3 regions of the Exiguobacterium sp. s46 genome follow, and region 2 is predicted to be linked to each of the others. Evidence: predicted binding sites of a transcription regulator. Region 2 holds the regulator's gene; each other region holds the start of a gene.
What was found. Region 2 encodes Rex, which represses fermentation and respiration genes when NADH is low (regulators of the CRP and FNR family bind a similar motif). Its sites were predicted from a motif close to TTGTGAAATATTTCACAA; they were not measured.
Positions count from the first base shown of each region.

Region 1: pflB (formate C-acetyltransferase) is a predicted target of Rex. The motif match lies at 7,680-7,697, and genes of this name have one in related genera.
Region 3: KNQ08_RS15095 (formate/nitrite transporter family protein) is a predicted target of Rex. The motif match lies at 4,321-4,338, and genes of this name have one in related genera.

Region 1 is NZ_JACSMY010000004.1:165,306-176,308, reverse strand. It holds gene KNQ08_RS15420 (ABC-F family ATP-binding cassette domain-containing protein) at 1-1,307, shown strand, start outside; gene KNQ08_RS17050 (diguanylate cyclase domain-containing protein) at 1,479-3,320, shown strand; gene KNQ08_RS15410 (GGDEF domain-containing protein) at 3,331-5,118, shown strand; gene KNQ08_RS15405 (hypothetical protein) at 5,174-5,818, opposite strand; gene KNQ08_RS15400 (DEAD/DEAH box helicase) at 5,815-6,987, opposite strand; gene KNQ08_RS15395 (hypothetical protein) at 7,016-7,444, opposite strand; gene pflB (formate C-acetyltransferase) at 7,784-10,033, shown strand; gene pflA (pyruvate formate-lyase-activating protein) at 10,068-10,787, shown strand; gene KNQ08_RS15380 (hypothetical protein) at 10,874-11,003, shown strand, end outside.
Region 2 is NZ_JACSMY010000001.1:2,228,401-2,239,403, reverse strand. It holds tRNA gene KNQ08_RS11560 (tRNA-Met) at 13-89, shown strand; tRNA gene KNQ08_RS11555 (tRNA-Met) at 124-200, shown strand; gene tsaE (tRNA (adenosine(37)-N6)-threonylcarbamoyltransferase complex ATPase subunit type 1 TsaE) at 320-769, shown strand; gene tsaB (tRNA (adenosine(37)-N6)-threonylcarbamoyltransferase complex dimerization subunit type 1 TsaB) at 766-1,419, shown strand; gene rimI (ribosomal protein S18-alanine N-acetyltransferase) at 1,412-1,867, shown strand; gene tsaD (tRNA (adenosine(37)-N6)-threonylcarbamoyltransferase complex transferase subunit TsaD) at 1,864-2,871, shown strand; gene KNQ08_RS11530 (hypothetical protein) at 2,900-3,469, shown strand; gene KNQ08_RS11525 (haloacid dehalogenase type II) at 3,517-4,176, opposite strand; gene KNQ08_RS11520 (flavodoxin) at 4,245-4,700, opposite strand; gene KNQ08_RS11515 (winged helix-turn-helix transcriptional regulator) at 4,806-5,126, opposite strand; gene KNQ08_RS11510 (DoxX family protein) at 5,310-5,708, shown strand; gene KNQ08_RS11505 (flavin reductase family protein) at 5,728-6,321, shown strand; gene KNQ08_RS11500 (hypothetical protein) at 6,453-6,875, opposite strand; gene KNQ08_RS11495 (ATP-binding cassette domain-containing protein) at 6,875-8,776, opposite strand; gene KNQ08_RS11490 (redox-sensing transcriptional repressor Rex) at 8,944-9,603, shown strand; gene KNQ08_RS11485 (twin-arginine translocase TatA/TatE family subunit) at 9,603-9,800, shown strand; gene tatC (twin-arginine translocase subunit TatC) at 9,808-10,587, shown strand; tRNA gene KNQ08_RS11475 (tRNA-Ala) at 10,692-10,767, shown strand; gene KNQ08_RS11470 (S8 family serine peptidase) at 10,992-11,003, shown strand, end outside.
Region 3 is NZ_JACSMY010000004.1:102,578-113,580, reverse strand. It holds gene KNQ08_RS15115 (GNAT family N-acetyltransferase) at 1-470, opposite strand, end outside; gene murB (UDP-N-acetylmuramate dehydrogenase) at 719-1,630, shown strand; gene KNQ08_RS15105 (aminopeptidase) at 1,686-2,909, opposite strand; gene KNQ08_RS15100 (YkvA family protein) at 3,008-3,427, shown strand; gene KNQ08_RS15095 (formate/nitrite transporter family protein) at 3,464-4,300, opposite strand; gene KNQ08_RS15090 (hypothetical protein) at 4,484-5,086, opposite strand; gene KNQ08_RS15085 (YitT family protein) at 5,223-6,089, shown strand; gene KNQ08_RS15080 (CHASE3 domain-containing protein) at 6,283-6,921, shown strand; gene KNQ08_RS15075 (ArsR/SmtB family transcription factor) at 6,967-7,335, opposite strand; gene KNQ08_RS16915 (hypothetical protein) at 7,391-7,639, opposite strand; gene thiE (thiamine phosphate synthase) at 7,846-8,484, opposite strand; gene thiM (hydroxyethylthiazole kinase) at 8,474-9,241, opposite strand; gene thiD (bifunctional hydroxymethylpyrimidine kinase/phosphomethylpyrimidine kinase) at 9,222-10,025, opposite strand; TPP riboswitch at 10,141-10,251, opposite strand; gene KNQ08_RS15050 (murein hydrolase activator EnvC family protein) at 10,315-11,003, opposite strand, start outside.

The sequences.
Region 1 (11,003 bases), on a different contig from region 2:
AAATCAAGGAATACCGTGGTGCGATTCTACTGATTACCCACGATCGCTATTTCTTGAATCGTGTGACGAATCATATGATGGAAATCGCGAACGGTACGGCTTATTTCTATGTCGGAAACTATGAATCGTTTCTTGAGAAACGTGCCGAACGTCGTGAACGGACGGCTTCTATGGAAGAAAAACGTCAAAACATCCTCCGTCGTGAACTCGCCTGGTTGCGCCGCGGAGCAAAGGCACGGACGACGAAACAAAAAGCGCGGATCCAGCGCGTGGATGCTTTACAAGACCTCTCGTACGAGGAAGAAGAATCAACACTCGAAGTACAGGTCGGTTCGACCCGTCTTGGTAAAAAAGTCATCGAAGCGCATGATGTCTCGCATCGATTTGGTGAACGGACCCTTTTTGAATCGTTTAACGCTCTGATTGGACGGAAAGAACGGTATGGCATCGTAGGGCGAAACGGGAGTGGAAAATCAACACTTCTTTCAATCCTTGCGAAACGCTTAGAACCAACAACCGGTGAAATCATTCACGGCGAAACGGTGAAGATCGGCTTTTATGGGCAATTTGCCGAATTCACGCATCCCGAACGTCGTGTCATCGATGAGGTCGAACGAATCGCAAAAGTCATCACGACACTCGCTGGCGAGGAGATCACGGCAAGTCAGATGCTCGAACAGTTTCTCTTTAAACCGGAAGCCCAATATAAACAAATCGGTAAGCTTTCCGGCGGCGAAAAACGACGTCTGAAATTGTTGACGATTTTGATGGAAGAACCGAACGTCCTCTTCCTTGATGAGCCGACGAACGACTTGGATACTGAGACGTTATCCGTACTCGAAGATTATTTAGAATCATTCCCAGGCACCGTCATCACGGTCAGCCACGATCGCTACTTCCTCGACCGGGTCGTCAATCGCTTGATTGCATTTGAAGACGGGAATGTCGTCTTTTATTATGGACAATATACAGACTATCTTGAGCAAATGACAGCACCCGTTCCATCAATCGTTGTTGAAAAGACGGTTGAGGTTGCTACAGCACCAAAGATAGAGACGCCAAAGAAACTAAGTTATCAGGAACAACAAGATTGGGCAATCATTGAACAACAAATCGAAGAAAGTGAGGCAGAACTGGAGCAATTAGAAGCCGAACTTGCTTCGGCAGGAAGCGATCTCGGTAAAGTCAATGAACTGTATCAAGCCATTGAAAAAACGAAAGCGATGCTTGATGAACGGATGGAGTATTGGACGTACCTTTCTGAAAAAATCGAGGCATTTGAAAACTATCGTCAATCTAATCAATAATTTCGATAAGCGGAGTTCTTCCTTAAAGAAGAACCCCGCTTTTTTCATGAAATGGGAATTGCCTCTTATTTTCATTTTAAATCTGAAAATAAATGTGAATTCAAACTAGATATCGGGTAATGTTATAGCATATTTCATTTTCATGGAAGGCTTGCGAAAGGAGGAGTTCCGGTGAAACGGATCGTTCAAAACATCTACCCTACCGTCGCATTCTACTTAGTTGTCACGTACACCCTGCTCTGGCTATTGCCACAAGATCGCTCGTTACAACTTTCAGCGATCGTTAGTCTAGTCGGTTCTTTCGTCATTTTCCTACTTAGTCAATCGAAGGCTTTCAAACAATCTTCCATTCCATATAAATGGTTATCGATCGCCTTTTTCTCGTATTTTCTAGGCGATCTCCTCAATATGATTGGTCGTCTTTTTCAATGGAACGCTGTTAACCTGAACGTCTTACTGGATCTGCCTTATACGGTTCATTTAACGATGATGGTCATCTTCTTATTTCGGCAGTTGGATTTGACTTTGTTTCAAAAACAAAAATTATTGATTCTTGATTCTTTAACATTGTTCACTGTATCGATGATTGCTGGATACATCGCTATTTTCCGCTTTGTCCCCTCTTATACGCGAACGGTGCTCGAGCAAATCAGTTGGACCTTCTATGCCTTCTTGACGATTCTGTTGACGCTGTTCTTTTTCTTACTTTATGCTTCTGGACTAAAGCGAAACGTATCGAGATTAGGGTTCCTCTTCCTAGTACTCGGAACGTTCGTGCTCGGTATGACGAACTTTATTTTTTATACGTTGTTATTGAACGGTGAACCGCGAATAGCTGGTTTATTGCTTCCGCTATACCCACTCAGCGGACTCTTCATCCTTGCCTTCATGAATACTCGCGCTCTTCCCATCAGTCATGAACAACAAGCAACTCTTATTCGGGTCGAAACACTTACGCGTTCCTTGATGTCGTACATCTTATTATCTGTACTGATTCTCTACATTACATTCTTCCCTGTCTCCCAAACCTTCTTCTCACTTTCCGTCGGCATTACGTTTTTATTATTTTTAACACGACAGCTTTTTTCATATCAGGAAAATCTGCGGTTGTTACAGGAAACAACAGCACTGCAAACGAATCTAGAAGACATCGTCCATCAAAAGACAGCACTCTTACAGTTACGCGAAAAAGAACTAACGTCGCTTTTTCTATCTTATCCAGAAGTTGTTCTTGAAATCGATGCTACGTATCAGATTCGATCTGTCAATCCAGCTGCTGTCGAAGCTGGATGGAGCGATTTACCGCTCGGACCGAGCCAACGGCTACAACTCGATCGACTCATTCCATTACTTCAACAAGCGCAGCTGATTTATCCCTCTCACTTGCTACATGTACCGGCCACGGAGGAACATTCGGAAATCTTTTTGAATACGACAATCATCGATATTCCGGATCAACAACGCTATTTCGTCATCTTGGCGGATATCACGGAAGATTATCAACAGGAAGTATGGCTAGAACGTATGGGGTACCATGATTCGCTCACGCATTTGCCAAACCGGCGTTACTTCGAGGAACAACTTTATCTGACTCTGCCGACGTTAGAATACGGCTCCTTACTATTCATTGATTTAGACGGTTTCAAACAAATCAATGACACTTATGGGCATGATGTTGGTGACCTCGTTTTACAAGAGACGGCGAGCCGCCTTCAATCGATGACGACGTCAACTGATCTCGTTGCACGTCTTGGAGGAGATGAGTTCTTGATCTTCATTCAGGCATCTGCTTCGGAAACACGCCAGTTTGCCGAACACGTTCTCGAAGTTCTAAATCATCCGTTCTACATCCAGACACATACGCTTCAAGTCACACCATCAATCGGAATTTCCTTATACCCTGAAGATGGTAAAAGCTCTGAACAATTATTGATTCGAGCAGATGAAGCCATGTACCATATTAAGAAGACCGAAAAAAACAATTTTTTGTTCGCTACTCAAATTAAACGTTAGGAGGGAGTTCATGCTTAAATCGAACTATTTCATCCGTTGGTTTCCTGCCATGCTCGTCATATCTTTTGCTCTAATGATCCTTGCTACATGGACTCCTTCCATCTCTAATCGGATCGTTGAACAAGTACTACAGTATGCCTCTCTTGGATTGATTGCTTACTTTATTCTTACTGCTTATCGTAAGGAACAAACATTGGTCGTACCCAGACGAAAGTTTTGGCTGATCGCTTTAGGATCACTGGCTTTATCCTGCATCGGTTCCGTTCTTGAGACATTACATTTCTTCGATCCAGACTTTCCAGTTCCATCTATTTATAGCCTGATTTTATTTTCAATATCTCATTACGTATTCTTATACGCGATTTTTTACCGAATCATCACAAAACGGACACTCGGACAACACGTGCTCGCTTTCGTCGATGCCGCGATCATCGTCGTTTTCATAGCACTTGTTGCGTTTCATGTCCTCAATGAATTGACGAATCCGGGACTGCAAACTGTTCCTTATGCCATCATCGTCATTACGAATACATCACTCGGTTTATTCGTCTTCTTCTATTTCACGTTCATTCAAGAAACTCATTGGGTATCAAGGATGGCATTATTCTTATTGTTCTTATCCATTTTCATTCGCGGTATCTACGAAGTCTCAAGTGTTTATTTCCCGGACTTCTCAGCAAATTATCTATTGTTTTTCCCGATCTTGATCCGTTTGGCGCAAAGTGCAGCTATTTTATGGCATATTGATCATATTGAAGAAGGAACCACTCGAACGAAGGTCATTCCCCGTTCCTGGCTCCCTCTACTGGCCGTTCCTTTATTCATTCACTATATGGTGGAACAAGAAGGCGGGAAGCTCGATATCTTCATCATTTTAGTTTTACTAATCATTCGACAAATCTTGATTGCTCGTCAGCATAGGTTGATCGTTGCACAATTACACGAACGGAATGAACAACTCGCTTCACGCATCGAACATCGCAAACAACAAATCAAAGATAGTGAACAGCAAGTCATTCCACTCTTTCTCGGTCATCCTGACCCGATGATTCGACTCGATCAATCTGGAACGGCACTATACGCAAATTTAGCTGCCCAACGTCTGTTTCATTTACCCGACATGACGATTGAACATATACCTCGTACGATGCGTCACTTATTAGAAACACTTGAGACAGATATCGATGAGTATGAAGATGAACAACACAGAAAGTATGAGATCATTGATATTCCGATTCAGATTGCTGCCACCTCGATGGGACGTTTCACGATTTTACATGACGTCACTGAACGAAAGCTCCGGCAAAAAAGGATCGAATACCACGCCTACCATGACGCCTTGACAAGTATCGGAAACCGTCGTTCGTTGGAGCGAGATTTTTCAAACCATCTCCTCGAGATGAATTATCTTGCGGTAGTCGATTTAGACGGTTTTAAGCAAGTCAATGATACGTATGGTCATGAAGCAGGTGATTACGTATTGATCGAAGTCGCGAAACGATTGAGCGAGCATACGAATTCTTTAGAACAGGTGTATCGACTTGGTGGAGATGAGTTCGCGATCCTCTTACACGCCGATGATGAACTGTCCTTACGTCGAAAATGTAAATCCTTCTTACACTTTTTAAGACGTCCTTACGTTTATAAAGGACAATCCTTATTCGTTTCTGCAAGCATCGGTGTGACCGCGTGTCATAAGGCTGATCTTGAAACATGCTTAAAGCAAGCCGACCTTGCCATGTATCGCGTGAAACATCGGGATAAAAACGATGTCGCCCTATATCGAGCAGATTCATGAAAAAAACCTAGAATACGTTGACCATAATCAGGTCATGTATTCTAGGTTTTTTCAATTATTCTTCTGGTCTCGGTGAAATATTGCCTTCTTCGATATCGAGGAGTAAGTCAATCAATTCCGCACAAAATTCTGGATACTGACGAAGCAACGCGTCTTCTCCTACTTCATCCACGAAGTCCGTCAACAAAGCGAGGACTTCTGGTACCAGTGCGCGCGCTACTTTCATATAGGCAATCGCAAAGCGCCATTTCCCAGAAATGTAGAGCAGTTTTCCAATCAACAAATCACCTGGTTCGACTTCAATCTCAGACAAATCCGTTTGATACGTCTGTTTTGACATTAAATCAACGACACCATCCGCCTCGACTTGAAACAACGAAGGCATCGGGTCCGCTAATCCACGCAAGGCGCGGTAGAGGCTAGGCGATAACTCTTCTTTGACCTGCTCAAGAAAACGACCGTGCGGCGTTTTTCCTTGATCATCCGTCTCATAGAAGATTGCCCAATCTACGAATAAGTCCCGGAACAATTCAGCATCTTTTAAATACCAACGTCCCTCCGTCGCAATCTCTTCAATGAAAGCGACCCAATCCGTACTACGCGCTGTCGCTGCTTCTTGATACATCTTCTTCAAGGCTGCATTCATTTCCGCTTCAGAAACCGTCGTCGGAAACGGAATTACTTTTCGATCGTTCTTCATTTCGATCGCCCTTTCCGGTGAGGAGTAGCCGGTCGTTTAATCGTCTGAGGTGCTGTGAATTCACGTTTTGGAATGACTTCCCCACGATAAATTTCCATCGCTTCCATCTCGACGCCCATTTGCTTCGCAAGTGTTTTTAAGTGTTTTAAGTCTTGATCCGTAACAAGAGCAAGTACCATTCCGTTCGCGTTTCCACGTCCCGTCCGACCTGAACGGTGTACGAAATCGTCAAGCGACTCCGGCAAATCATAATGGACGACATGCGTGACTGCTTCGATATCTAACCCACGTGCCGCAAGACCTGTCGTGACGAGTAAAGGAAACTCTCCCTTTTTATAAGAACGCAATGTCTCCATCCGCTCTCGTTTGCCTTTTTCAGCGTCTAAAATCCGGTATTTCAATGAGAATTTACTCAACTCGCCATTCAATGGTCCGAGGAAGGAACGGTTATTAATGAATGTCAGTACTTTTGATCCTTGCATGTTCGCCAGACGACGTAACAATTCCGGCTTCTGACGACGTGAAGTCTCCAAATAACCGAATGTCACTTGTGTACTGACGGCACGCTCAACTCGAATCGTCTCAGGGTTGTTTGCAAGCGTCCGTCCCCATTCTGCTGTCCGTTCCGGTAATGTCGCGGAGACGAATGCTAACTGACGATCGCGTAGTGCACTGTTTGCGATTCGCGTCGCCGAGTCACTCATACCACTCTCATAGATTTGATCCGCTTCGTCCAAGACGATCAATTTCACCTTATGCATCTTCAGCTTCTTCGAATCGATCAACTCAACGAGACGCCCTGGCGTTCCAACAATGATTTGTGGTTTTTTCTTCAATCGTTCATATTGTCGTTTTAATTCAACACCACCAATGAATGCACCGGATTTGATACCACTTCCTTGAGCAAACAATTGAATGACTTGATGAATTTGCATGACGAGTTCCCGTGTTGGTGCCGTGATCACTACTTGCACGTGTGGTTCTTCTACTTCAATCTTTTCTAAAGCTGGAATGACATAGGCAAGCGTCTTCCCTGTTCCTGTCGGCGCTTCCGCCAGGACATCTTTTCCTTCGCGCAACAACGGAATCGCTTGTTCTTGAACAGGCATCAACTCCGTAAAGCGTGCGCGTTCCCATGCTTCCTGTAAAAATGGTTTTGTAAAGTTCATAACGATTTCTCCTACTCTCTTAATTCCATCATGCCGTTACGTATTCGACATGATCTCCTGATGCATCACGGTATCCCCGTAATGTCTGTGTATATTCATTTCCTGCGTCGAGCAATCGAATATGGAATCGAATCTCGCTTTCACCGGCTTCTTCTTCTAAAATTTCGAATCCTTGGATGACACGATCCTGTAATTCTGCAGCGAGTGCCGGGTACTCCGCAAGACTCGCATACGTCGCTTTTACGTCAACCGGACGACGAACAAGCGCAATCCAATACGATTCATCATAGCCGATAAAGTCTTCATAATCAAAATCATCTTCAAACCGAATCCAGAATCCATCATTTTCGAATTCCGTGATCATTCCCGTTCGCGTTGAACCGTCCGATCCGATTTTCAGCGAGACCCAGTCTCCTGACTGATACTCTCCTTGTTGTGTTAATGATACATACTCCATTTGGCACACCTCCACGTTCTATATTCCCTTTTTCATTGTCAACGATACGTCTTAAAAATACAAGGCACCGTAGCGTGACATTCCTCACAGTTTCAACTGTTCTAGTGAATCTTTTTCAAATCAACTCATACAGTTTCCAAAAAACCTTGAATTAGCAATCTAAAACTGTTTTTTTTAAACTATTTTCATATGAATACAGAAATAAAGAAAGCCCGTCATATCAACGTTTGTCCACTTGTTAAAACATTCACATGAACGTAAAGGGAATCACCCCTTCCTTTTGTTACACTATTCACATAAGGAACTGATGATTAGCTCAATATTAAAGGAGTGGTATCCATGTTATTAGAAAAAACGAGTGCTTGGACGAACTTTACGTCTGGTGAATGGGTAAAGACGATTGATGTCGCAGACTTCATCCGACTCAATCGCACGGAATATACAGGAGATGATCACTTTTTAGTCGGTCCGACGCAAGCAACGGAACGTCTCTGGCAACAAATTCTACAGCTGACGAATGAAGAGCGACAACGTGGTGGTGTGTATGCCGTCGATGCTAAAACACCATCAACGATCCTCTCGCATGATGCAGGGTATCTGAATCGTTCACTCGAAAAAATCGTCGGTTTACAGACAGACGAACCGTTTAAACGTTCGATTCATCCGAACGGTGGGATTCGGATGGTGAATGATGCCCTAGCTGCGTATGGCTTTGAAGCAGACGAGACCGTCACGAAAACTTTCAGCGAGTACCGGAAGACACATAACCAAGGGGTTTTCGATGCCTATACCCCTGAGATGCGCGCTGCACGTAAAGCCGGTATTATCACCGGATTACCTGATGCTTATGGTCGCGGACGGATCATCGGTGACTATCGTCGTGTTGCTTTGTACGGAACGGCACGCTTGATCGAAGAACGTAAGAAGGATTTAAAGGCACGTGGCGGGTTCTTATCTGAATCGATGATTCGCGACCGTGAAGAGATGAATGAACAGTTGCGCGCATTAACGGAATTGACCGAGCTTGGAGCTCGCTATGGTTTCGATCTCTCCCGCCCTGCAGAAACAGCACAAGAAGCATTCCAGTGGGTCTATCTTGCCTATCTTGCTGCCATCAAAGAGCAAAACGGGGCAGCCATGTCACTCGGTCGAGTCTCGACGTTCCTTGATATTTATGTCGAACGTGATCTTGCGGCTGGTCGCTTGACGGAAGAGACTGCACAAGAACTCGTCGATCATTTCGTCATGAAGCTTCGGATCGTTAAGTTCTTACGGACACCAGACTACAACGATCTGTTCTCAGGTGATCCGACGTGGGTAACGGAATCAATCGGTGGAATGAGTGAAGATGGACGATCAAACGTCACGAAAAGTTCATTCCGCTTCTTACACACTCTCTCGACACTTGGTCCGGCACCGGAACCGAATCTAACCGTTCTCTGGTCTACTCAGCTTCCACGCGGATTCAAGGAATTCTGTGCGAAGATGTCGATCGTTTCAAGCTCGATTCAATATGAAAACGATGATTTGATGTTACCGGTTTATGGAGATGATTACGGCATCGCTTGTTGTGTCTCCGCGATGAAGATCGGGAAACAGATGCAGTTCTTCGGTGCGCGAGCAAACCTGGCAAAAGCATTACTCTATACGATCAATGGCGGAATGGACGAGAAGCTCAAAATCCAAGTTGCCCCAGCTACACCACTGATGCTCGATGAAGTACTCGATTACGAAACCGTCATGGCGGCTTATGATCGTCAACTCGATTGGCTCGCAGAACTGTACGTCAACACACTGAATGTCATCCACTACATGCATGATAAGTATAGCTACGAACGGATTGAAATGGCTTTACATGATCCAGAAATCTTACGGACGATGGCATGCGGTATCGCTGGTTTATCGGTCGTCGCTGACAGTCTATCCGCCATCCGTTACGCAACAGTTCGTCCAATCCGAGATGCGGATGGGATTGCAGTTGATTTCAAGATCGAAGGCGAGTTTCCGAAGTTCGGGAATAACGATGAACGGGTGGATCAGATGGCGGTCGATCTCGTCACACTGTTCATGGAGAAAATCCGTAAACATCCAACGTATCGCAATGCCCTTCCGACGCAGTCTGTCCTGACGATTACTTCAAACGTCGTCTACGGTAAAAAAACAGGAAATACGCCAGATGGACGCCGTGCGGGTGAACCATTCGCACCGGGTGCTAACCCGATGCATGGACGTGACACTAGAGGAGCTGTCGCCGCACTGACATCTGTCGGAAAATTACCATATGAACATGCGCTCGACGGGATTTCCTACACGTTCTCGATCGTGCCAAAAGCACTTGGTAAGGATGAAGACACACGCATTCGCAATACAGTCGGATTACTTGACGGATATATGGGTGGTACGACTTCAAAAGGACACCATTTGAATGTCAACGTCTTTGACCGTGAGACGTTACTCGATGCCATGGAGCATCCAGAAAAATATCCACAGTTAACGATTCGGGTATCCGGTTATGCCGTCAACTTCATTAAACTGACGCGTGAACAACAGATCGATGTCATCAATCGAACGTTCCACGGTTCTCTCTAAAATGATGTGTAGTATGTGAAAGGAAGTGAGCAGGATGACCTATGGTATGATCCATTCCGTTGAATCATGTGGAACAGTCGATGGTCCTGGCATTCGATTCATCGTCTTTACGCAAGGATGTCCACTACGATGTCAATACTGTCATAACGTGGATACATGGGAGTTCGGTTGCGGACGGCGTGTCTCAGCAGACGAAGTCGTAAAAGAAGCGATCAGCTATCGCTCCTTTTTCGAGGCCACGGGTGGCGGAATCACCTTCTCTGGAGGTGAACCGCTCGCTCAGCCTGAATTCTTGGAGGCTGCTTTAACAGAAGCAAAACGCCATGGACTGCATACGGTCATCGATACCGCGGGATCCGTCGTCCCGAAAAACATCGATGCGATTCTCGATGCGACAGATCTAGTACTACTCGATATCAAACATATCGACGATGCCGCTTGTCGCGTCTTGACTGGACGGAGTAACGCCAATACACTCGCCTTCGCAAAACGCCTAGCCGAGCGAAACATTCCCGTCTGGATTCGCCATGTCCTCGTTCCAGGTATTACGATGTCAGAACATTTCCTCCGTCAGACCGGCGAGTTCATCCGGACGCTCGGAAACGTCGAGCGCGTCGAAGTACTCCCGTATCATCAACTCGGTGTCTATAAGTGGGAAAACCTCGGTCATGCATATCCGTTAACTGATGTGCTTCCCCCTTCATCAGAAGAAACGGATACTGCGCAAACCTTACTTGAATCGTACTTGTGTTAACGTTTCCAGTTTGTTACAATGACGGCATAGACTATGAACAGGAGGTACAACACCGAAATGAAGCAATCACTCGTACACGTCGCTTGATGAATGAAATCATCTCTTTCGCAATGCAGTTGCGGATGTCTGACGCTACGAGTCTGCTCTTTTTCGGTGTGACCAACCTCTGGCCAGCACCTTCTTTGAGTTACACTCCGGCACACCATCCGCTCGCTT
Region 2 (11,003 bases):
ACGTTATATCATCGCGGGGTGGAGCAGTCTGGTAGCTCGTTGGGCTCATAACCCAAAGGTCGTCGGTTCAAATCCGGCCCCCGCAACCAATTTTTAAATAATCAAATCCGAAACGTTTATCGTCGCGGGGTGGAGCAGTCTGGTAGCTCGTTGGGCTCATAACCCAAAGGTCGTCGGTTCAAATCCGGCCCCCGCAACCAATTTTAAACTTAACTTCAACTTTACTACGAAACGTTCAGCGTTTCGTATTTTTTTTTGCCTTTTTCGTTCGGTACAATAGAGAAGGACGAACAGTACGTATTAAAGGAGGAGACATCGTATGATAGAACTGGAAATGAACAGCTTGGAAGAAACGACTGCCTTGGCCCTTGAACTCGGACGACGTGCTGAAGCGGGAATGGTCATTACGCTCGATGGGGATTTAGGTGCTGGGAAAACGACCTTTACGCAAAGCTTTGCGAAAGGGTTAGGTGTGACGCGTCACGTCAACAGCCCTACCTTTACGATCATGAAAGTCTATACGGGACGTCTTCCTCTTTATCACATGGATGTCTATCGCTTGGAAGGTTCCGGTGATGATATCGGACTTGAAGAATATTTGAACGGTGAAGGCGTCGCCGTCGTCGAGTGGTCTGAATTGATCGCGGACAGCCTCCCACCTGAACGTTTGGCAATCACGATCACGCGAACGGGTGATGATAGTCGACGTTTTGAGCTGACGCCGATCGGAGAACGATACATTACATTATGTGAGGGATTGAAATCATGAAAATCGTAGCTATTGATACATCGACGAAACAATTATCGGTTGCTCTTTCAGACGGGAAACAGATCGTAGCAGAAGCTTCTTATGTCACGTTCTTGAATCATGCGACGAAACTCATGCCGTTGCTTGAGCGCTTGATGGTGGAAGCAAAATGGACACCGGCTCAACTGACACGTGTCGTCGTTGCTGACGGTCCTGGTTCTTATACCGGATTACGGATTGGAGCGACGACAGCGAAGACGCTCGCCTATACACTGGGCATCGAGCTCGTTGCCATCTCGACACTTGAACTGATGGCGGCTTCGACAGGTCATACGGGACGTGTCGCAGCAATTCAAGATGCGCGGCGTGGAGCAGGGTTTGTCGGAGTGTACGACGCCGGGAAACGAATCGGTGAAGAACAGCATGTCGAGATCGCTTCTTTTGTGAAGACGTTACCGCCAGATACGCTCGTCACAGGAGACGTCGATGCGTTCGAAGAGATTCTTCAGCCATTTGAAAAGGCGGCTCCTGCTTTCCGGACTCCACGTGCCGGTGTACTCGCTTTACTCGGTGCAACACGCCAGACGGTCGAAGCGCATGCGTTCGAACCACGATACCTGCGTCTAGCTGAAGCAGAGGCGAAATGGATTGAGGCACAGCGTCATGAGTAAGGGCATTCGTCGGATGACCGTACAGGACGCTGCAGGTGTTCATGCGGTTGAACTCGAATCGTTTGCGACACCGTGGACGCTAGATGCCTTCGAAGCGGAAATGACACAAAATCCGAATGCCTATTATGTCGTTGCCGATCAAGATGGTATCGTTGGGTTTGCTGGTCTGTGGCATATCGCGGATGAAGGACATATTACGAATATTGCCGTCAAGCAGTCGCATCGCGGACAAGGGTTCGGGGAAGATCTGCTAACGGCATTGATCGCCGTCGGTCGTGCGCTTAGTTTGCGGGCGATGACACTCGAAGTACGTGTCTCGAACACACCAGCGCGGACTTTATATGAAAAACTCGGATTTCAGTATGTCGGTGTCCGAAAACGATATTATCAAGATAACAATGAAGATGCTGCCATCTACTGGCTGGAGCTGGAGGGAGAAGACCTATGACACAACCATTGATTCTAGCAATTGAATCGAGTTGCGACGAAACGGCAGCTGCCGTCGTCCGTGGAGGAATCGACGTCTTATCGAACGTCGTCTCGTCTCAAATCGAAAGTCATAAACGATTCGGTGGCGTCGTGCCTGAAGTGGCTTCACGCCATCACGTTGAACGGATCACATACGTCATCGATGATGCTTTGACGGAAGCAAACGTCACGATCGACGATATCGATGCGATCGCCGTCACGGAAGGACCTGGACTCGTTGGAGCACTGCTCGTTGGTGTCAGCGCAGCGAAGGCACTCGCCTTTGCTCACAATAAACCATTGATCGGTGTTCATCATATCGCAGGTCATATCTATGCGAATCGTCTCGTGCAAGAGCTTGAGTTTCCGCTCGTCTGTTTGATTGCATCAGGTGGGCACACGGAACTGATCTACATGCCGGAAGACGGTGTATATGAAGTCATTGGTGAAACACGGGATGACGCCGCCGGGGAAGCATATGATAAAGTTGCTCGGACGTTGAAGTTACCGTATCCAGGTGGTCCACGAATCGACCAGTTGGCACAGACTGGTCAGGATACGTTCCATTTTCCACGTGTCTGGCTCGAAAAGGATTCGTATGACTTTAGCTTCAGCGGTTTGAAGTCAGCAGTCATCAATGCTGTGCATAACGCCGAACAACGGGGAGAAACGATCATCCCGGAAGATTTAGCTGCGAGTTTCCAAGCGAGCGTCGTCGAGGTACTCGTGACGAAGGCGGTCCGTGCCGTGAAGGATAAAGGGGGACGTCAATTACTGCTTGCTGGTGGCGTCGCTGCCAACAAAGGATTACGCCAAGGTCTCGAAGCAGCGTGTGCGAAGGAAGGAATCGATCTCGTCATTCCGCCGATGCACCTGTGTGGAGACAATGCAGCGATGATCGGAGCGGCTGCGATTCATCCGTATCGCGCGTTACGCTATTCGACACTTGCCATGAACGCAGAACCTGGGCTAGATTTAAAGTAAGGAATCCGAACAACTTGGGGGAAATGGAATGAAAAAAGTCATCATCGCATTGTTAGCGGTACTGGTCATCGTCGCGATCGGACTTCAGATCCGAGAAATCGTCAACGCATACCAAGTCGCCTATAAGGAAGAACTCGTACCCGATAAAAAAGCGGTCGAGACGAATACGAAACAACGTCCACTTTACGAAATCGGACGAGCAGAAGGGGAAAAGACCCGGATTCAAAAGTTATATGCTTTTGATCAGACAGTCAATGGTAAGCTCAGTAACGTCGTCATCGTCGATCGGAAGTATGGTTTAACGAACAAGGCGAGTGATGATTATTTCATGATTGCTTCCGGAACACCAGTGACGGATCAAGAAAAGAAGTCATTCGAACCAATGATTCAAAAGATGGATGCAGAACAAGTCCAAGCCGAGGTCATCTCAAAGCATGAGGTGACGGCTGTCGAGAACAATAAAAAACGGACGTTGACGTTATTTAAGGTCTTCTATAAGGATACGGATCAAAACGAATACCTCTTCTTCATCGAAAAAGAAGGCGGTCTGAAACTCGATCTATTCAAGAAGGGTTACTCACGTTTGTCTAATTACTAAATCCATGAAAACAGCGGATTCCTAAATAGGAGTCCGCTGTTGTTCGTTCATTGCCATTCAGTGATACCCGTCAAGTCATCATAGATACGATCGGGATCGAGATTCAATTCCTCGACCGGAAGTCCATTTCGATTGATCCATGCCGTTTTGAAGCCGAAACTCTTCGCCCCGGTGATGTCCCAACCGTTCGAGGACATGAAGAGGATTTCCTCGCGTTTTAGACCGAGCGTGTTTAAGGCATGCATATAGGATGCAGGTGCTGGCTTATACTGTTTGATATCATCGACACTGACGAGATGTTCGAACCGATCGGCTAAGCCTGACTGCTCAATCAGCGGATCGAGCATATCATGGGAACCATTCGAGAAGACGACTAGGCGCTTGTCCGCCATCGTCTCGAGAACGGAGCTAACTTCGGGATATACATTAAGCGTCAGGTACGTCTCCATTAAGGTCGTGATTTGTTCCTCGGTCACATGGAGCTTCAGTTCGAGTAACGTATAGCGGAGAGCATCTTGTGTCACTTGGCTGAACGGCACATACTGTCCGTTCAATTGTCGGAGGAAAGAGTACTCCAGTTGTTTCTCCCGCCAGCGTTTGCTGATCGCTTCTCCGTGACCCGGGTAAAGTTCTTCGGCTTTTTCTTTGACGGAATGGACATCGAATAATGTACCGTAGACGTCAAAGACAAGTGCTTGAATCGTCATAAAACATTCATCTCACTTTCATAGAGTCTGTTTTAACGATTCCCTTACAGTACGGATTCAAACGACACTCAAGAATGAACCTGTCGTAAAAAGCGATGAAACGTCTGTGCGAATGCGCGGCAAGCGGCCTGTTTCTCCGGGGTATTCGGATCAAACTCAATCTTCAAGCCATCCGTGACGAGGGTCGCCCCAGCTTCTTTTAACGCGTCTTCAATCAAATCAACCGCTGCGCAGTACTTCGGATAATCAAGATCCCCCGAACCAAAAGCAGCAGCCGGTATCCCGTCTAAGGATTGTTCCCGTAGCTCCTCGACGAAGTCTTCTGCTTCATACGGTAAATCACCGTCTCCCCATGTATATGAGCCGAGTAATAGACCATCAAAACGTGATAAGTCCTCCCCGACGAATTGATCTAGTTCCGTGATCGTCACGTCGACATCGTGTTGCTCGAGTTCATGTTGAATGAGCGAGACGATATCTTCCGTATTACCGGACATGCTGACGAATCCAATCGCGATATGCATGCATCTTCCTCCTTTCACTGTACTTCTCTACTTTAATTGATAATGATTATCAATGTCAAAGGACATATAAAAAAGCACCTTCCAAAGAAGATGCTTTTCTATACATTAGTCTTGTAGTTCGGCCCATTCCTCAATGGAACGAATGACCGGTTCGAGTTGGCGCCCTTTGTCGGTCAAACTGTATTGAATCTTAATCGGACGATCGGGAATGACAGTCCGGATGACGATGCCTTCCGCTTCGAGCTCCTTCATACGTTCCGTGAGCATACGACCTGATAATTCGGGAATGGCATCTTGAATCTCATTGAAACGACATGTCTTCGTCAACAAGTGACGTAAGATCAGACCCGTCCATTTCTTACCTAAGATTTCAAAGGCATGTTCGACTTTGGGACAAAGAGCCGGTTGGATTGCGACTTCTTCCATCAGCACTCATCCTTTCTATAGTTGTAGTATACCCGCTTCTGCTAAAAAAATCGAATCATTTTACTTAATGTAACGTCTTGAACTAAAACAAATCTATTTACTTTTAGTAAGTGATAAGATATAGTCTGTTTATTGAGTTACTTAAAGTAACTAAAATACATTAGGTAAAAGGAGAAGAGAGCAATGATGGATACAGGACTTTTAATTATTCGTTTAATCATCGGCTTAACGTTCGCTGCACACGGGACACAAAAATTATTTGGTTGGTTCGGCGGACACGGAATCGCTGGAACAGGCGGTTGGTTCGAATCAATCGGCATGAAGCCAGGGAAGACACTCGCGATTACAGCAGGTCTTGCTGAATTGATCGGCGGCTTGTTGTTTGCAGGAGGCGTATTCCTCTGGATCGCAGCACTCCTCATCATTGGATCGATGCTTGTCGCGATCGTTAAAGTACACGGTGCGAATGGTTACTGGGTGACGCAGAACGGGTACGAATACAACATGGCATTGATCGTCATCGCGCTTGGTGTAGCTATGATCGGTGCTGGAGACTATTCACTCGCTGCACTCATCGGGTGAAGAAAAAGGTGGGTCATTCATGAAGTTCGAGGCATCAACGCTTAGCGCAAAAGACAATTATAAATTACTGATCGGAAGCATCATTCCGCGTCCGATTGCTTTCGTGACAACGCAAGGAGAAGACGGGACGGTCAACGCCGCACCGTTTTCCTTCTTTACGGTCGCTTCAAGCAGTCCACCACAACTGGTGATTGCCGTACAACGGACGGATCAGGGTCAGAAGGATACGGCACGTAACATCTTGGCGAAACAAAGTTATGTCATCCATATCGTCAGCGAAGAGATCGTCGACGCAGTCAATGAGACAGCAGCGCCACTTGCTTACGGTGAAAGTGAGCTTGAGCGGACGGATTTGACGCTCGTCGATAGTGACGCGATCGAAGTACCCGGAATCGCCGAAGCGAAAATCCGCTTCGAGATGCGCTTGACGCAATACGTCGAGCTAGAAGGTGCCGATCTTCTGATTGGGGAAGTACTGCGTTATCACGTCGCGGATGAACTCGTCGATTCGTTCCGGATTGACGCAGCAGGCTTGAAGGCTGTCGCTCGTTTAGCAGGGAATGATTATGCGACGATCGGGAAGACGTTTACGATTGCCCGACCGACAAAATGATAGAAGCGTGAATGCTTGATTCATCGTACGATTCGTTTTGATTCAAACGAAAAGGAGTGGAGAGACCGGTCTAGCTACCGGAATCTCCACTCCTTTTTCTCATGTCGTTCATCTGATTCATCGATCGGACTTCAAGGTTGCGGATCGATTTCGTTTGAAGAGGCTTCAAGACCATGACGTTTACTGTACTGATAGCCATCGAGCAAATAAAAGACGATTGCGAGTGCCCAAATGCCGACACAGCTTATCAAGAAAGCGGTGAGCGGTGAGACACTACCGTAATACGATAGGATCAACGGGTCATTGAGTTCGACGAATAGCTGTGTCGTCAGGAGCGTACAGCATAATCCCGAGAGTAAACTGACGAAAAGACCGCTCCATGTCTGGATGACGAGACCGATCATACAAGAAATCAGGAGGAACAAAGGAAGCGCGGCATTAAAAGCATCCGGCCGGATGAAGGTGGACACGTAGTCTGCATACATCGGTACGAAATAAAGGATGCCGGATAGCAGTCCTTGAATCAAGTTAATGAAAAAGCTTTTCGTCCGCATCAGTGTTGGTTCTCCCATCGTTCCATCAATTCGAGTAGATCGACATCAATTTGGTCACGTTCTGCTGAAAGAGCTGTCGCTTTCGGAATATCGTTGAAGACTTCCGGTTCACAGAGCAATTGTTCAATTTCTGCCGAACGCTGTTCGAGCCGCTCGATGTCTTGTTCGAGTTGCTCGATCTGCTGACGGCGCTTGCGTTCTTCTTTCTGTGCTTCCTTGTCGATCGTCTTCGACGCCGTGACCTTTGCGGCTTTTGCTTCCTCGGCTTCAAGACGCGCAATCTCTTCTTGCTCCGCCTTCTTCTCCGTGTAGTACGAATAATCACCGAGGTATTCCGTCACGCCGGCTTCACTCATCTCGATGACGCGGGTCGCGATCCGGTCAATGAAGTAACGGTCGTGGGAGACGAATAGCAGCGTACCTTCGTAGTCGACGAGCGCGTTTTCAAGGACCATCTTCGAATCCAGATCCAAGTGGTTCGTCGGCTCATCGAGGACGAGGACGTTCGTCTTCCGGAGTTTCAGTTTCGCGAGCGCGAGACGTCCGCGTTCGCCACCGGATAACTCATGAACAATCTTGAAGACATCGTCACCGCTAAATAGGAATTGCCCGAGTACGGACCGGACTTCTTGTTCACGCATCAGTGGCCATTCGTTCCAAATCTCATCGATGACACGGTTCCGATCATTGAGTTCCGCCTGCTCTTGATCGTAATATCCGATCGAGACGCCGGTTCCGAAACGGAAATCACCGAAGAGGGGGCGTAAGCGGCCGACGAGGACTTTCAGGAGCGTCGACTTTCCGATTCCATTCGGTCCGACGAGTGCCAGCGATTCACCGCGTTGCAAGCGGAACGTGATGTCTTTTGAGACAGCTTCTTCGTAACCGATCGCCAGTTGATTGACTTGAAGAACGTCGTTCCCGCTCTGTTTTTCAATCGGGAAGGACAGGACCGTGCTACGCTCATCCCCATCTGGTCGGTCGAGCCGGTCGACCTTCTCGAGCCGCTTCCGGACACTTTGGGCACGTTTTGTCGTCGTCGCCCGGGCGATGTTCCGTTGAATGAAGTCCTGCATCTTCGCGATCTCTTCTTGCTGCTGTTCAAACTGCTTCATTTCCTGATCGTATAAGGCCGCTTTTTGCTCCAAGTACTTCGTATAGTTCCCCGTGAACTTACGACAGACATTGCGCGACAGTTCGTAGACGACATTGACGACTTGGTCGAGGAAGTACCGGTCGTGCGAGACGATCAGGACGGCACCACGATAACCACCGAGGTAGCTTTCAAGCCAAGCAAGCGTATCGATATCGAGGTGGTTGGTCGGCTCATCGAGAATGAGGAGCTCTGGTGCTTGCAGGAGCATCTTTGCTAAGGCAAGCCGTGTCCGTTGACCACCGGATAATGTCTGAATCCGGCGCGAGTAATCATCCGGATAAAAGCGCATGCCGTGCAAAACGGAGCGGATATTCGCTTCGAACTGATAACCACCGGCTTCTGAGAAGTCGTGTTGCGCTTGATCGTACGTCTTCAAGAGACGATCGTAAGCGACCGGGTCGTTCAAGATATGCTCCATGCCCATTTCGATTTCCATCCGGCGCAGTGTTCGTTCTTGTTCCTGGAGATGTTCGAAGACGGTCAGCATCTCGTTCCAGATCGTCTCATTCGATTCGAGACCACTGTCTTGCGCGAGATAACCGATTTTGACATCCTTGCCTTTCATGATGTCGCCCGAGTCATGACTGAGTTCACCAGCGATGATTTTGAGCAAGGTCGATTTACCGGCACCGTTTCGTCCGACGAGCGCAATCCGATCTCGCTCTTGTACTTCCAGTTTGATATTTTCTAAAATCGGCTCGACGCCGAATGATTTCGAGAGTTGATTGACTTGTAAGAGTATCATTTCCATCCATCCTTCCACCCTTTAGTCTATCACGAACAAAAGCGCAAGGTCCTGCGGAATATATTATTTGTGACTCTATGTGAAGTGGTTTACAATCAAGGAGAGTAGAAAGCTTTTTGCAAAGATTTGGGTGCCACGATGGATGTGGCCGAAGGGGGAACTGCAGGATGAATGGACCAGACACAAAAATTCCACAAGCGACAGCAAAACGGTTGCCGCTATATTATCGCTTCATCCAAAGTTTATACAATTCAGGCAAGCTCCGCGTCTCTTCTGCTGAGTTAAGCGAGGCGGTGAAGGTTGATTCAGCAACGATTCGTCGCGATTTTTCCTACTTTGGGGCATTAGGGAAGAAGGGGTATGGGTATAACGTTCAACATCTCTTAACGTTTTTCCGCAAAACCTTGAATCAAGATGAGGTGACGAATGTTGCCTTAATCGGGGTCGGTCATCTCGGAACAGCGTTTGCAAATTATAACTTTTTAAAGAATAATAGTACTCGGATAGTCGTTGCGTTTGATGCGGACGAAGAGAAGGTCGGAACAACGACGCATGACGTTCCAATCTATCATGTTTCGGACATGAAAGAACAAATCGAAGCGAATCAGGTCGATGTTGCCATCTTGACGGTTCCATCGCAGTTCGCACAGTCAGTAGCGGATGAGTTAGTCGAGTATGGTGTGACAGGCATCCTGAACTTTACGCCAGCGCGGTTGAACGTGCCAGCGAGCGTCCGGGTCCATCACATCGATTTATCGATCGAGTTGCAGTCGTTAGTTTATTTCATGAAGCATTATTCGCAATCAGCTGAAGGAGTGAAATCATAATGGAAAACCTTATCCCGCTCACACTAGGTATCGGACCAGCGAGCATCGGATTAATCGCGGTCGTCGCGTTGATCATCTTCGGACCGAAGAAGTTACCAGAATTCGGACGCGCTGCGGGTCAGACATTGAAAGAGTTCAAGAATGCCACGAACGGCATCATGGACGACGATAAAAAGGACGAACCGAAAGAGAAGTGATTGAATCATGACGGTTGATCAAGAGCAAAGCATGACGTCGCACCTTGACGAACTGCGCAAGCGGATCGTCTGGTCGCTTATCATCGTCGTCGTCCTGTTCGCTGTCGCATTTCCGCTCGTCCGACCGCTCGTTCGCTTCTTGCAAGCGGACTTAAAAGAGCTCGGCATCGGTTTGAATGCCTTCAACGTCGCCGATCCTTTAATGTTGTATTTGAATCTTGCGTTCATCATTGCGCTGATTTTAGCGTCACCGTTCTGGATGTATCAACTCTGGGCATTCGTCCGACCAGGACTTTATGACAAGGAGCAAAAAGCGACATTGACGTATATTCCGGTCATCTTCTTTCTATTTTTGGCTGGCGTAGCCTTCTCGTATTTCTGGTTGCTTCCCTTCTTGCTTGAAGTCTCAACAGATCTCGGGAAAGAGCTCGGAATCGAACAAGTCATTGGAGTCGAGAACTACTTCAGTTTCTTAATCCGATTGACGATGCCGTTCGGTCTTCTGTTCCAATTGCCGGTCGTGACGATGTTCCTGACGCGTCTTGGTCTCGTGACGCCATATTTCATGCGAAAGAATCGGAAATATGCGTACTTTGTGCTGTTCGTCGTTGCGGCATTGATCGCACCGCCGGATGTGACGTCACACTTGATGATCTCGGTGCCATTGTTCGTTCTCTATGAGATCAGCATCTTGATTTCTGCGCGGACGTACAAAAAGGTCTTGATCCTCGAGCAACAGGCAGAGCTTGAACGACAGGCGGACTTGATGCGTGAATTGAATAAATGAATCGTGAATTCCTTCCGACGATTTTGGAAGGGATTCTTTTTTATGAAAGCGTTCTTTTTATATTGATAAAGCAGTTAGTGATGCGTATACTAAAGATAATTCATGGGGGCTTAGCTCAGCTGGGAGAGCGTTTGGCTGGCAGCCAAAAGGTCGTCGGTTCGATCCCGATAGTCTCCACCAATACCAAATATCTAACTCCTCGAAGCGTCGAGGAGTTTTTATTTTACTCCCAGTTAAATTCCTTACAAATATAAAATGTCATGTAAAACAAATAAATTAAAAAAATAGACAAATATAAATTGTTTATTTCCATTAAATTCATTAAACTAAATATACAGAATTTTCGTTTAACTGTTTTATCAGTAGTACTACTATGGTTTTACAGAAAAGGGGAAAACGAACGCATGAAGAAGAAG
Region 3 (11,003 bases), on a different contig from region 2:
GGAATACCTCTAAAAATCGTATCTTTTTCCCAGTTCAGCCCGTTGGCACGAGCGACATTTTGCGAAGCACGATTATCGGGATGAATGATCGAGATGATTCGATCATGCCCTCGATTGAACGCCTCCATCATTAATCGTTTTGCTGCTTCGCGACCATAACCGACTTTCCAGTGCTTTGGTTCGAGCCAATAACCGACTTCTAACTCTTCTTTCCCATCCACTTCCTGCATCAATAATCCGGCAAAGCCAATCGGTTCATTCGTTTCTTTTATGAACAACAGTAAAAAACCAGTTTGTCGCTCATCCGAATATCGCTCCAACTGCCGTTCGAACCACTCTCGTGCCTCATCTTCACTTAAGGCAGTGCCTCCATTGATATAACGCATGACTTGCTCATTTTGGACAAGTGACTTATAAAAACTAAAATCCTCTTCTTCGAACGGTCGCATCCATAAACGTTCACTTTCCATCGTCATCGCCTCCTTCTATACTTCTCTTTTCCCGAGTTCTTTTCGCTTCATTCCTCTTCCTGATCCTGCTTTTCCTGTGACATTTTTCATTACTAATCGATGACATTCACTCCCTAGTGCTTGCAATTCCCGGCATAAGTCGGTATTTTGGGAACAGTATGTTGAACAACGACCGCACGATTAATGTTAAAATATATTTTGAGCGCATGAGCGCTGGGTAGGAATTCACGAAAAGGACTGAGACCATAATGACTGAACAAGTAATGACGGGACTGTATGAAGGCATTTCAAAAGAGTCCGTACTAATCAATGAACCTTTAAAATATCATACGTATACAAAAATGGGAGGAATCGCGGATTTATTCATCATCCCAACTTCTTATGAAGAAACAGCTTTTGTCGTCCGATATGCTTACGAACAAGGTATTCCCTTGACGTTGCTTGGAAACGGATCGAATCTTGTCGTACGTGATGGCGGCATTCGCGGCATTGTCCTCTCCTTTGAGAAGTTAACCGATATCTCGGTCGAAGGACATGAGCTCGTCGCTCAAAGTGGCGCAGCAATCATCGAAGCGTCTCGTGTAGCTTACGCGCATCAGCTCAGCGGTCTTGAATTCGCTTGTGGGATTCCAGGAACGATTGGTGGCGCATTGATCATGAATGCGGGAGCATACGGTGGTGAAGTCAAGGATTGTCTCCATAGCGCTACTGTATTGACACGACAAGGAGAACTATTGAACATTTCACATGATGAGCTCGAACTGGGATACCGGACGAGTTGCTTCTCAAAGAAAGAATACATCATCCTCGAAGGTCGATTTGCGTTAACAGAGGGTGACCCAGCATTGATCAAGGAAGTCATGGATGATTTGACGCATAAGCGAGAAACGAAACAACCACTCGAGTACCCTTCTTGTGGTAGCGTCTTTAAACGTCCAGAAGGCTATTTTGCAGGGAAGCTGATTCAAGATAGCAACTTACAGGGAACACGCATCGGTGGCGCTGAAGTGTCCAAGAAACACGCTGGTTTCATCGTCAACGTCGAGAATGCGTCAGCATCCGACTATATCGCGCTTATTCGTCATGTCCAAGAAACGGTTCAAGAAAAATTCGGTATCTTACTTGAGACAGAAGTGAAAATTATCGGTGAAGAAGCATAACAAGAATCTTACAAGAAAAGGTGAGTTCCGTATTCGGACTCACCTTTTTGTTCGTTTAGATTGACCAGTTTCCGTCACGCATGACTGATTCACGCGTTCCGTCTGCAAGTTCTCCTTCAATCGACAGATCCGCTGATCCAATCATGAAGTCGACATGCGTCATCGAGTCGTTCGCGCCTTGTGCTTCTAATTCTTCTGCTGAAAGGCTTGGACCATTTTCGAGACACGTCGAGTACGCACGACCAATCGCTAAGTGGCACGAAGCATTTTCATCAAACAATGTATTATAGAATAGGATACCCGAGTCAGAAATCGGCGAACGGTGCGGCACGAGCGCAACTTCTCCGAGATAACGTGCACCTTCATCAAGTGAAATCAAGTCATCTAATGCTTCTTGACCCTGTTTCGCTTCCGCTTTAACGATTTTTCCGTTTTCGAACCAGAGTGTGAACTCATCAATCAAGTTCCCACTATAGCTAAGCGGTTTTGTGCTCGAGACGTGTCCGTTGACACCTGTCTTTTTCGGTAACGTGAACACTTCTTCTGTCGGCAGATTCGCGATGAAATCAACACCATCTGCATTCGGACCACCGCCACCTAACCAAACATGACGTTCTGGTAATTCGATTGATAATTCTGTTCCTGGAGCTGTGTAGTGCAATGTTTTGTATTTCTTCTCTGTCAGGAATTTTGCTTTTGAACGCAGATTATGATCATGATCCGCCCATGCAGCGACCGGATCCGCTTGATCGGCACGTGTAGCCTTTAAAATAGCTGACCAGAGCTCTTCAACAGCATTCTCTGAATCAGGGAACACTTTCTTCGCCCAGCTTTCAGAAGGTGCTGCTACGACACACCAGCTGACATTGTCACTCATGACGAACTTCCGCCAATTAGCAAGAGCGACACCGGCTGCTTTATTCGCACGTGCGATTCGGCTCGAGTCCACGCCATTCAATAAATCTGGATCTTCACTGACGACCGATAAGAACGCTGTCTTTTCTTCTGCCAGTTGGTCGTAACGTGCTTTTAACCAATCCGGGAACGTATCAAACGACTCTTCCGGTGCATCGAAATAACGGATTTTCGTCATCTCATCATCTGACCACTGTACATATACTTGCGTAGCTCCTACTTCGTAGGCGACACGCGTGATTTCACGAACGAGCGGCAAATTTTCGATTCCTGCACGCACCTCGAGTTGTTGTCCTGGTTGTAGATTAATTCCCGTACGCACGGCTAAAGACGCGTATTGTTGTAATTCTGCTTGTGTCGGCATTATGTAATCCCCTTTCTTGTATCTTTATTTTCACGAAATAGTTGCAATTTTGCAAGAAATAAGGCGAAACTAGAAAGAGAAGAGAAGGAGGCATCACCATGGAATTCACACCCGGCGATTTTAAATCGGCTTATACGTATTTTCACCGACAGGCACTCGACCTCGTTGGTGATGAAAAAGCACAGCAAGAATTGTTAGTTCGAGCAGAAATCGGACTTGCGCACTTGACGCAAGATATCGCGTCTACAGAAAGCTCGGACATCGAACGCGAGGCAGAACTCGTCCTTTATTTTCAATTAAAACAACTGCTTGAAATGCTTCGTGCTCTCTATCAGAAAAAATTCGAAATGCATGCGGAGCAGGAACAATTGTTATTGACGGCCGTTCTGTACTTTACGTCTCCTGTTGACGCCTTACCGGACGATAACGTCCTCGGGCTCTTCGATGATGCACAAATCGTCGAGACGATTTACGAAGAACTGGCTGCAGACGTCGATCGCTTTCAACATATGGAATGAATGAAAAAAGCAGCTGTCGCGACAGCTGCTTTTTGATTATGCATTTTGTTTCGAAGCAATATGAACAGTTGTCGTGGATTGACGTGATTCATCTACTTCTAATTTTTCTTTATTCAGCCACGTATAGATCATTCCCATGAAGACTGCTCCACCAATGATGTTCCCAGCTAAAGCTGGCAACAGGTTATGCATCGCTCCGGCAAATGTGATCGTATCCGGATGTGGTACGACTAACGCAATGGAGAACAATGCCATATTGGCGATGACGTGATCAAATCCAGAAGCAAAGAATACTGCGACGAGTACCATCATCATCATGATCTGCGCCAACTCATTCTTCATGTTCTTTGGAATGAAAATCGCTAAACAGACCATCCAGTTACAGAAGATAGCTCGTGTGAAGATTTCCCACGTCGTATGGTGGATCTTCGTTTCTGAGACAGAAAATAACCAGTTGTTCATACCAAGCTCTTGGATGATTCCTGTTTGAGAAAAGAGTAGCGCAAACGCTAATCCTCCAAGTCCATTTCCAATCAGACAGATCAACCAGACCTTCATCGTATCCATCTTCGTCGTATAGCCGCGCATCGTCGCCGTCGTGAAATACATCGTATTTCCTGTGAACAGCTCTGCCCCACCGTAAACGATCAGGACGAGTGCCACTCCGAAGGTCAGTCCACCGACAAGTGTCGCAACAGGTGACTCCGCCATATATAGACCGTTAATTGCTTTTAAGGTAAAAATAATTGCAAATCCAATGAAAATTCCTGCTAGCATGGCACGAACTAAGTACTCGAGAGGACGCATTTGTAGCATGCGCGTCGACTTGATTGCTTTATTCCGTAATCCTTCTAATGCTTCTACCTCGTTCATCGTAGAAACCTCTCTTTCTTTTGTTCAACACTTCACAATGTTTGTTCATTTATTATCATACTTCCATCTTAAAAGATGTTCAAGTATTGAATAGACCTGTTTTATCGTTTTTATAAAAGAACGAGATGTAAACGATATCATTGTGTCGAGATTGTGAAAAATGCCTTTTCTTGCTTTATACAACTAATTAGTTTGAATTCGTAGTCGTGATGCGAAGCGTTCAAAGAACGTGTTTCGCCTTGATGCATCGAGCACATAACCATCAATGACAACCCGATTAAAGCGTCTAGAAGATGAAGTAGCTCGTTCGATATCGGTCGGAGTGTAGGCGTCGAATGTTTTCCGGTCCATCGTAAAATCTGCACCTGAATACGGATCCGTGTAGTGAATTTCAAGATCGGTTAAATCAGGAATCGTTGAAAATAAAACAAGCGTATGATGCATCAGAACTTTAGATAACCGAGCCTTCAAAAAATCCTGATTCACTTGTAGTGTTCCGGTATCGGTACCAATCCAAGCTTGTCGCTCTTTTCCTGTCACTTCATAGGCAAGACGTAACGATTCTCCTTCGACATCTACCTGTTTTAATTCTGATGAGAACGGAAGTTGTTCGGCTAATTGACGAACCGCTACCGTATTCATCATCGAGGCACCTACTTGTCTCGCTACAAGATCACCATCATGCCAAATGGATGATTGATTTTTTTCATTGGGTTGTTCGAAAAGACGAATCCCAACTAGTATTCCTAAGCAGATACAACCAAGAATCCATAACATTTTCTTCATTTTCATCACCTTCCTAAAAAAACGTACCCTTTTTCATCTTTTTTCATAAGAAGGGTTGAAATTTTATGCATATGAGCGTACTCTTGCATGCAGATACTCACAGAAGGAGGAGCATGAGGTCACTCATCATATTGCCATGACTACAACACACCCACAGAAAAAGAGAGTTGAAAAAATCAGTTTCTTAATCATTGGTACGTTGCTGTATTCCCTTTACATCAGCCTACTACTATCTCCAAATGATATCGGATCAGGCGGTATCATGGGGATCACGCTCATTATTCAAGAGCTCTTCCACACGCCAATTGGATTAACGCAATTGCTCTTAAACATTCCCCTCTTCCTTTTAGGTTTCCGTTTCCTACGCAAACGATTCATGTTCTTATCTGGAATTATCGTCATTGCTTCTTCCTTTTTAATTGACTGGATTCCGACTCAAATCGTTCCGGAATCTTTAAACGATCCACTCGTCGCTTCCATCTTTGCTGGTCTAGTCTCTGGTCTTGCAATGGCATTGATCTTCTTCGGTGGTGCTTCAACTGGAGGGCTTGATATTCTCGGAAAGTTTTTCTTTGCTCGTTTTCATAACTGGCCACTTCCTCGTATATTTCTGATGCAAGATCTTGTCATCTACATCCTTGTATGGTGGGTATTTGATCTTAAACACGTTATGTATGCTCTCATCATGAGCTTTGTTCGTGCCAAAGCCCTTCAGACGGTTTACAGTTTCTATTCTGCTTCTAAGCAATGTATCATCATTTGTGAGAAAGCAGATGAAATCAATGAAGTCATTACAAAAGAACTCGGTCGTGGTGTCACGATTCTCGATGCACGTGGAGGATATTCCAACCGAACGAAAAAAATGGTATATGTCGTCGTTCAAAATAATGAAATCGTCCGTTTGCAAGAAATCGTCTCTTCTGTCGAACCGAATGCATTCGTTACATTCTCGGAAATCCATACTGTCTTCGGCAATTACAAGGAACATTCGTATTCGTTTTAACACCAAGCGCAGCTTAGCTGTGCTTTTTTCATCTTCTTAAAACAGCTTCTCGTATTGCATCATCTTTCCTGCTTTTTTATGAGTATTATTCACTTTTTCAGTCATTATCCCTATTCAAAAAATAGACAGGCTTCACTTTTTTTACGATAGTAGTTAAGCTTATGACATGTCTTTTATTTAAAGGAATGATTGCATGCACTCTCTTTGGCGTCAGCGTATTCTGCTGATTTTCTTGGTCAGCTTATTCGCCTCTATCCCGATCATCTATGCGTTATCCGGTTATCGGACGATTGCAACGATGACCGAGCAAATGAAGGATCATGATATACCGTTAATCAATCAGGTAGATCAGTTGGTCGAACACAATCGAGATCGTGCTAATGCGGTTCGTGGTCTCTTATTGTATGAAGATAATCGTTATATCGAACAATATTACTTTTCAACGTCTAAAATCCATGATTTGCGCAATAGTCTGAACCAATCGTCGACTACTCCAGGGACGATTAAAGATCTTCTTCGCCGCAACAATGTCTGGGAGTCCGAAATTGAACGCGTGTTTGTTGTCTATGAACGTCAAAGTCCAACAGCCGCAAAACGTCTTGCTAGACAGTCGACTCAGACGACTCAAACGATTCTCGAAGACTTATCCCGTGTGAAAGATGATTTGTATAAAACGCTTCAATCCAAATTACAACAATCAGATACTTTAATCGCTACATATAAATGGATGTGTCTCGCTCTCTCCATCCTGTCCTTTTTATTGATTAGTGCCACGGTCTTTTTCTTCCACCACTTCGCTCCAAAAGGATCAGAACAATCGTCTTTAGAATAAACGAAAAGCGCAGCTAAAGCTGCGCTTTTCGTTTATTCTAAAGACTCATTCAGGCATTGCTTTTCCCTCTTGTACATGTTCCATCGCCATATGTACAAGCGATGACACATGATGGTCATCCAAGGAATAATAGACGACTTTACCGTCTTTTCGAAACTTGACGAGTCCTTGTTTCAACAAAGATCGAAGATGATGCGACGCTGTCGCGATCGAACAGTCGACAGAGGCCGAGACATCACAAACGCATAGTTCTTCTTCGATCGTCAGCGCATAAACGATTCGCAGTCGTGTCGCATCCGAAAGAATCTTAAATAGCTTTCCGATTTCAAGCGTCGGAATCGTATCAACGATATGTCCGATTTCAGACGCACGTTGTTCATCAATCGCAATCGTTTCACAACGGGGAATGTCCATGTCCGTCACCTCGTTTCTACTTATATTGCACCATGAGAAACGGGACATTGCAAGTTCAGCGCATTCGTCTGCGAATGAGCCAAAACACGAACCATCCTCCTACGTAATCTCCAATATCCCAGACAATTCGATTTTGATCGACAGCGCGTACGCCGATGTCAATGACTTTCGTGCTTTCTAATCGATTCGTATAACGTTGACGAAGTCGCGTCGGAATCGGTAGATGAAGAAGTGCCCGGTAATAAATATCTAAATGAGTATGTCCCCAAATTTCCGTCGCAATCGAGCTCGTTTTAATATACAACGGACGTTTGTAGCGTCTTTCATACTTTTCTTTCAATAAAAGGGCCATCTCATAAGATATACGATTAGGATGTGGAAATAAGACTTTTCCTAGATGGTAGATCCCCTGATTATCGACTCGAATGATTTGTGGTTCTAACCGATATCGAATCCAATAGCCGCGAAAACGGATCGTCTGCCATTTCAATACAATCACCTCTGAACGGATTATACCCTGTTCTGAAGTGATTGATGCCATTCACGCACAGCATCTGTCATTTGCTGCGCAGCGAGTTGCCGATCTTCTTTAGCAAAAATTTCTGAGATGACGGCATACCCTTCTAGCGGGATAGGCAGAGAGGAGACATTCGTTGCTGTGATTCCACCAATACCGATTAGGGGTAATCGTACAGCTTCCCGAATCGCCTGAAGCATCGTATGCGACATGGAATCAGCGTCCGCTTTGGATGACGTCGCAAATAGAGACCCCACGCCTAAATAAGATGCTCCGTCTCGTTCTGCTTCAATCGCTTGTGCAACGGTTGCTACCGACACACCAATCACGGCATCTGGTAAAAGGCGACGTGCTGCGGTTAAAGGAATGTCTTCTTGTCCGATATGCAAACCAGCTCCGACGAGTAACGCGATATCAATCCGATCATTGATGATCAAAGGAATGTCTTCCCGATCCGTGAGTGCTTTCAACCGAACTGCCTGATCAAAGAATTCCTTTCCTTGTGCTGTTTTTTCCCGTAGTTGCACGATCGTTGCACCACCTAAAATGGCTTCCTCAACGACCGTCTCGATCGCGACTCCAGGATGGTACCGACGATCCGTCACTGCATAGATGGAGTAATCAATTGACACGTTCTGTCACCTCCACAAGATCTTGTACCGTCATGAGGCTGATGGCATTGAACAACTCTCGTTTAAAATCACCAAGACCTTGCGCGGAGGCTGCTTGTTCTCCTGCTTTTCCCATGACGAATGTTCCGTGAACAGCCGCCTCAAACGCTGTATATCCTGCACCGAGGAAGCTCGCAATCAAGGAGGCCGTCATACAGCCAGTACCCGTGATATCTCCTAGACGAGGTGTTCCTACATGTAATTCCATTTCGCGCGTTCCATCCGTGATATAGTCGTTCGGACCTGTCACGACGAGGACAGATTTGTGTTTGCGAGCGAATGCACGAATACTTTCTCGATCCATCATTGCATCTCCCGCAGCATCGACTCCCTTAGTTCGCCCATCTTCCCCAAGTAACGTCTTGATTTCAGAAGCATTTCCTTTAATGACCGTACACCCGAGATCAATGAGTTCTTTAGAAAAGGCAGTACGTAATGTCGTTGCCCCTGCTCCAACTGGATCAAGAACGATCGGGACATTCAAACGTTCCGCTTCACGGGCTGCAAGTCGTTGAGCTGCTTGCATGTCTGCATCGATCGTACCAATGTTTAAGACGAGGGCTTGTGCGAGTCTAACCATCTCTTCTACTTCGCGAATATCTTCCGCCATGACAGGTGATGCTCCAACAGCGAGTGTGACGTTTGCGCAGTCGTTGATCGTAACCGTGTTCGTCAGATGGTGAATGAGTGGTTTGTGTTCAAGAATGGTCGTAAACATGTGTATCCCTCCAAAGTGAGTGAAAATGATGTGTCGGTCCAATACCTTGTCCGAGAGCAAATCCATGACGAATTGCCTCCGTGACATAGTTTTTCGCCTGTCGTACACTATCTTGTAAATCTTCTCCAAGCGCCATCCGTGCTGCAATCGCTGCAGATAAGGTACAACCAGTTCCATGAGTATGTTGATTGTCTAACCGTTCCGATGTGAAACGATGTTCCACTTCCCCATCAAACAACAAATCCGTCGCAGCTCCTGAGAGATGTCCACCTTTTAGTAATACTGCCCCTGTCTGTGTAGCCAATTGATGCATCGCCAGTTGCATTTCCTCTAGATTGGTCACTGATCGTCCTGTTAACCGCTCCGCTTCCGGTAAATTCGGTGTAACGAGTGTCGCAAGCGGCAGAAGTTCTGAAATCAATGCTTGTTCAGCTTCCGTCCGCAATAGGGCATGACCACCTTTAGCGACCATGACGGGATCTAATATGATAGGAACTGTCTGTTTGCCGAGATGTCTAGCAATGACACGAATCGTCTGCGCATTCGAGACCATCCCGATTTTGATCGCATCGACACGAATGTCTGAAAAAATCGACGTTAACTGGGCATCTACGATTTCTGGGGATAACTCTTCCACCGCTTGAACACCCAACGTATTTTGCGCCGTGACGGCTGTCAGGACGCTCATTCCATAAACCCCTAAAGCCGAAAAGGTTTTTAAATCTGCTTGAATCCCAGCTCCACCACCGGAGTCGGATCCTGCAATCGTCAGTACATGTTTCATGTTCTTTTCACCTTCCCATCGAGCAATGTAAGGGAGTCGTGACCGACAAAAAAAGCGTCGACCGCTGTAAAAAAGCAGTCGACGCTATACGAAAGCGTTATACACGCATTCCGGTATCCGTTCGGCTCAACTTTCCTACGCTGGTATTATCCAGTTCAGGTAATAGGGTCGAAAACAGATTGGTTTTCCTCTCAGCCGGATTCCTCCAGCTCCCCTAGTTGCTCAAGTATTCGTTTCGCCTTAACTGTAGCATAGAGAAGAAAAAAAAACGAGCCGAAGCCCGTTTTGATTACAGATATGCTAATGGATTGACTGCATTTAGAGGAGAAGAGGCACTGTATTGATATCCTCCGACATGTAGTTCGAAATGTAAGTGTGGTCCTGTTGAATTCCCTGTACTACCAAGTGTCCCGACTTGCTGACCTTGAGAGACCGTTTGTCCTGCACGAACCGATAATGAACTCATATGTGCGTAGACAGTCGTGTACACTTGTCCATCGAGGAAGTGAGAAATCATGACATGATTACCGTAAGGTCCACCACCTGATGCTGTAATGACCGTTCCAGCTGCTGCAGCGACGATTGGAGACCCGACCGAACCACTGAAATCAACACCGTTGTGAAACGTATAACCGTTCGCGCCGCTTGCTGGTCCGAATCCTTGCGACACTCCACCAGAAGATGGTCGAACGAATTTCCCTCCACTCGAAACAACGGGCGGGGCAACAGAATCAGTTGATTCTGAACTCTTACCTGCTTGTTTTGCTGCTTGAGCATTCGCTTTAGCGGCTTTTTCGGCTGCCGCTTTCTCCGCTGCTGCTTTTTCAGCCGCTGCTTTAGCGGCTGCCTTCGCTGCCGCAATTGCACGTTCTTGCGCTTCGAGAGTCGCTTGAAGTTCTTTTGCGTCTAATAGTTCTGTCGTAAACTTCGTCTTTCCTTTTCGTAATTTCTTCAGCGTAGCACTACGTTCTTTCATTT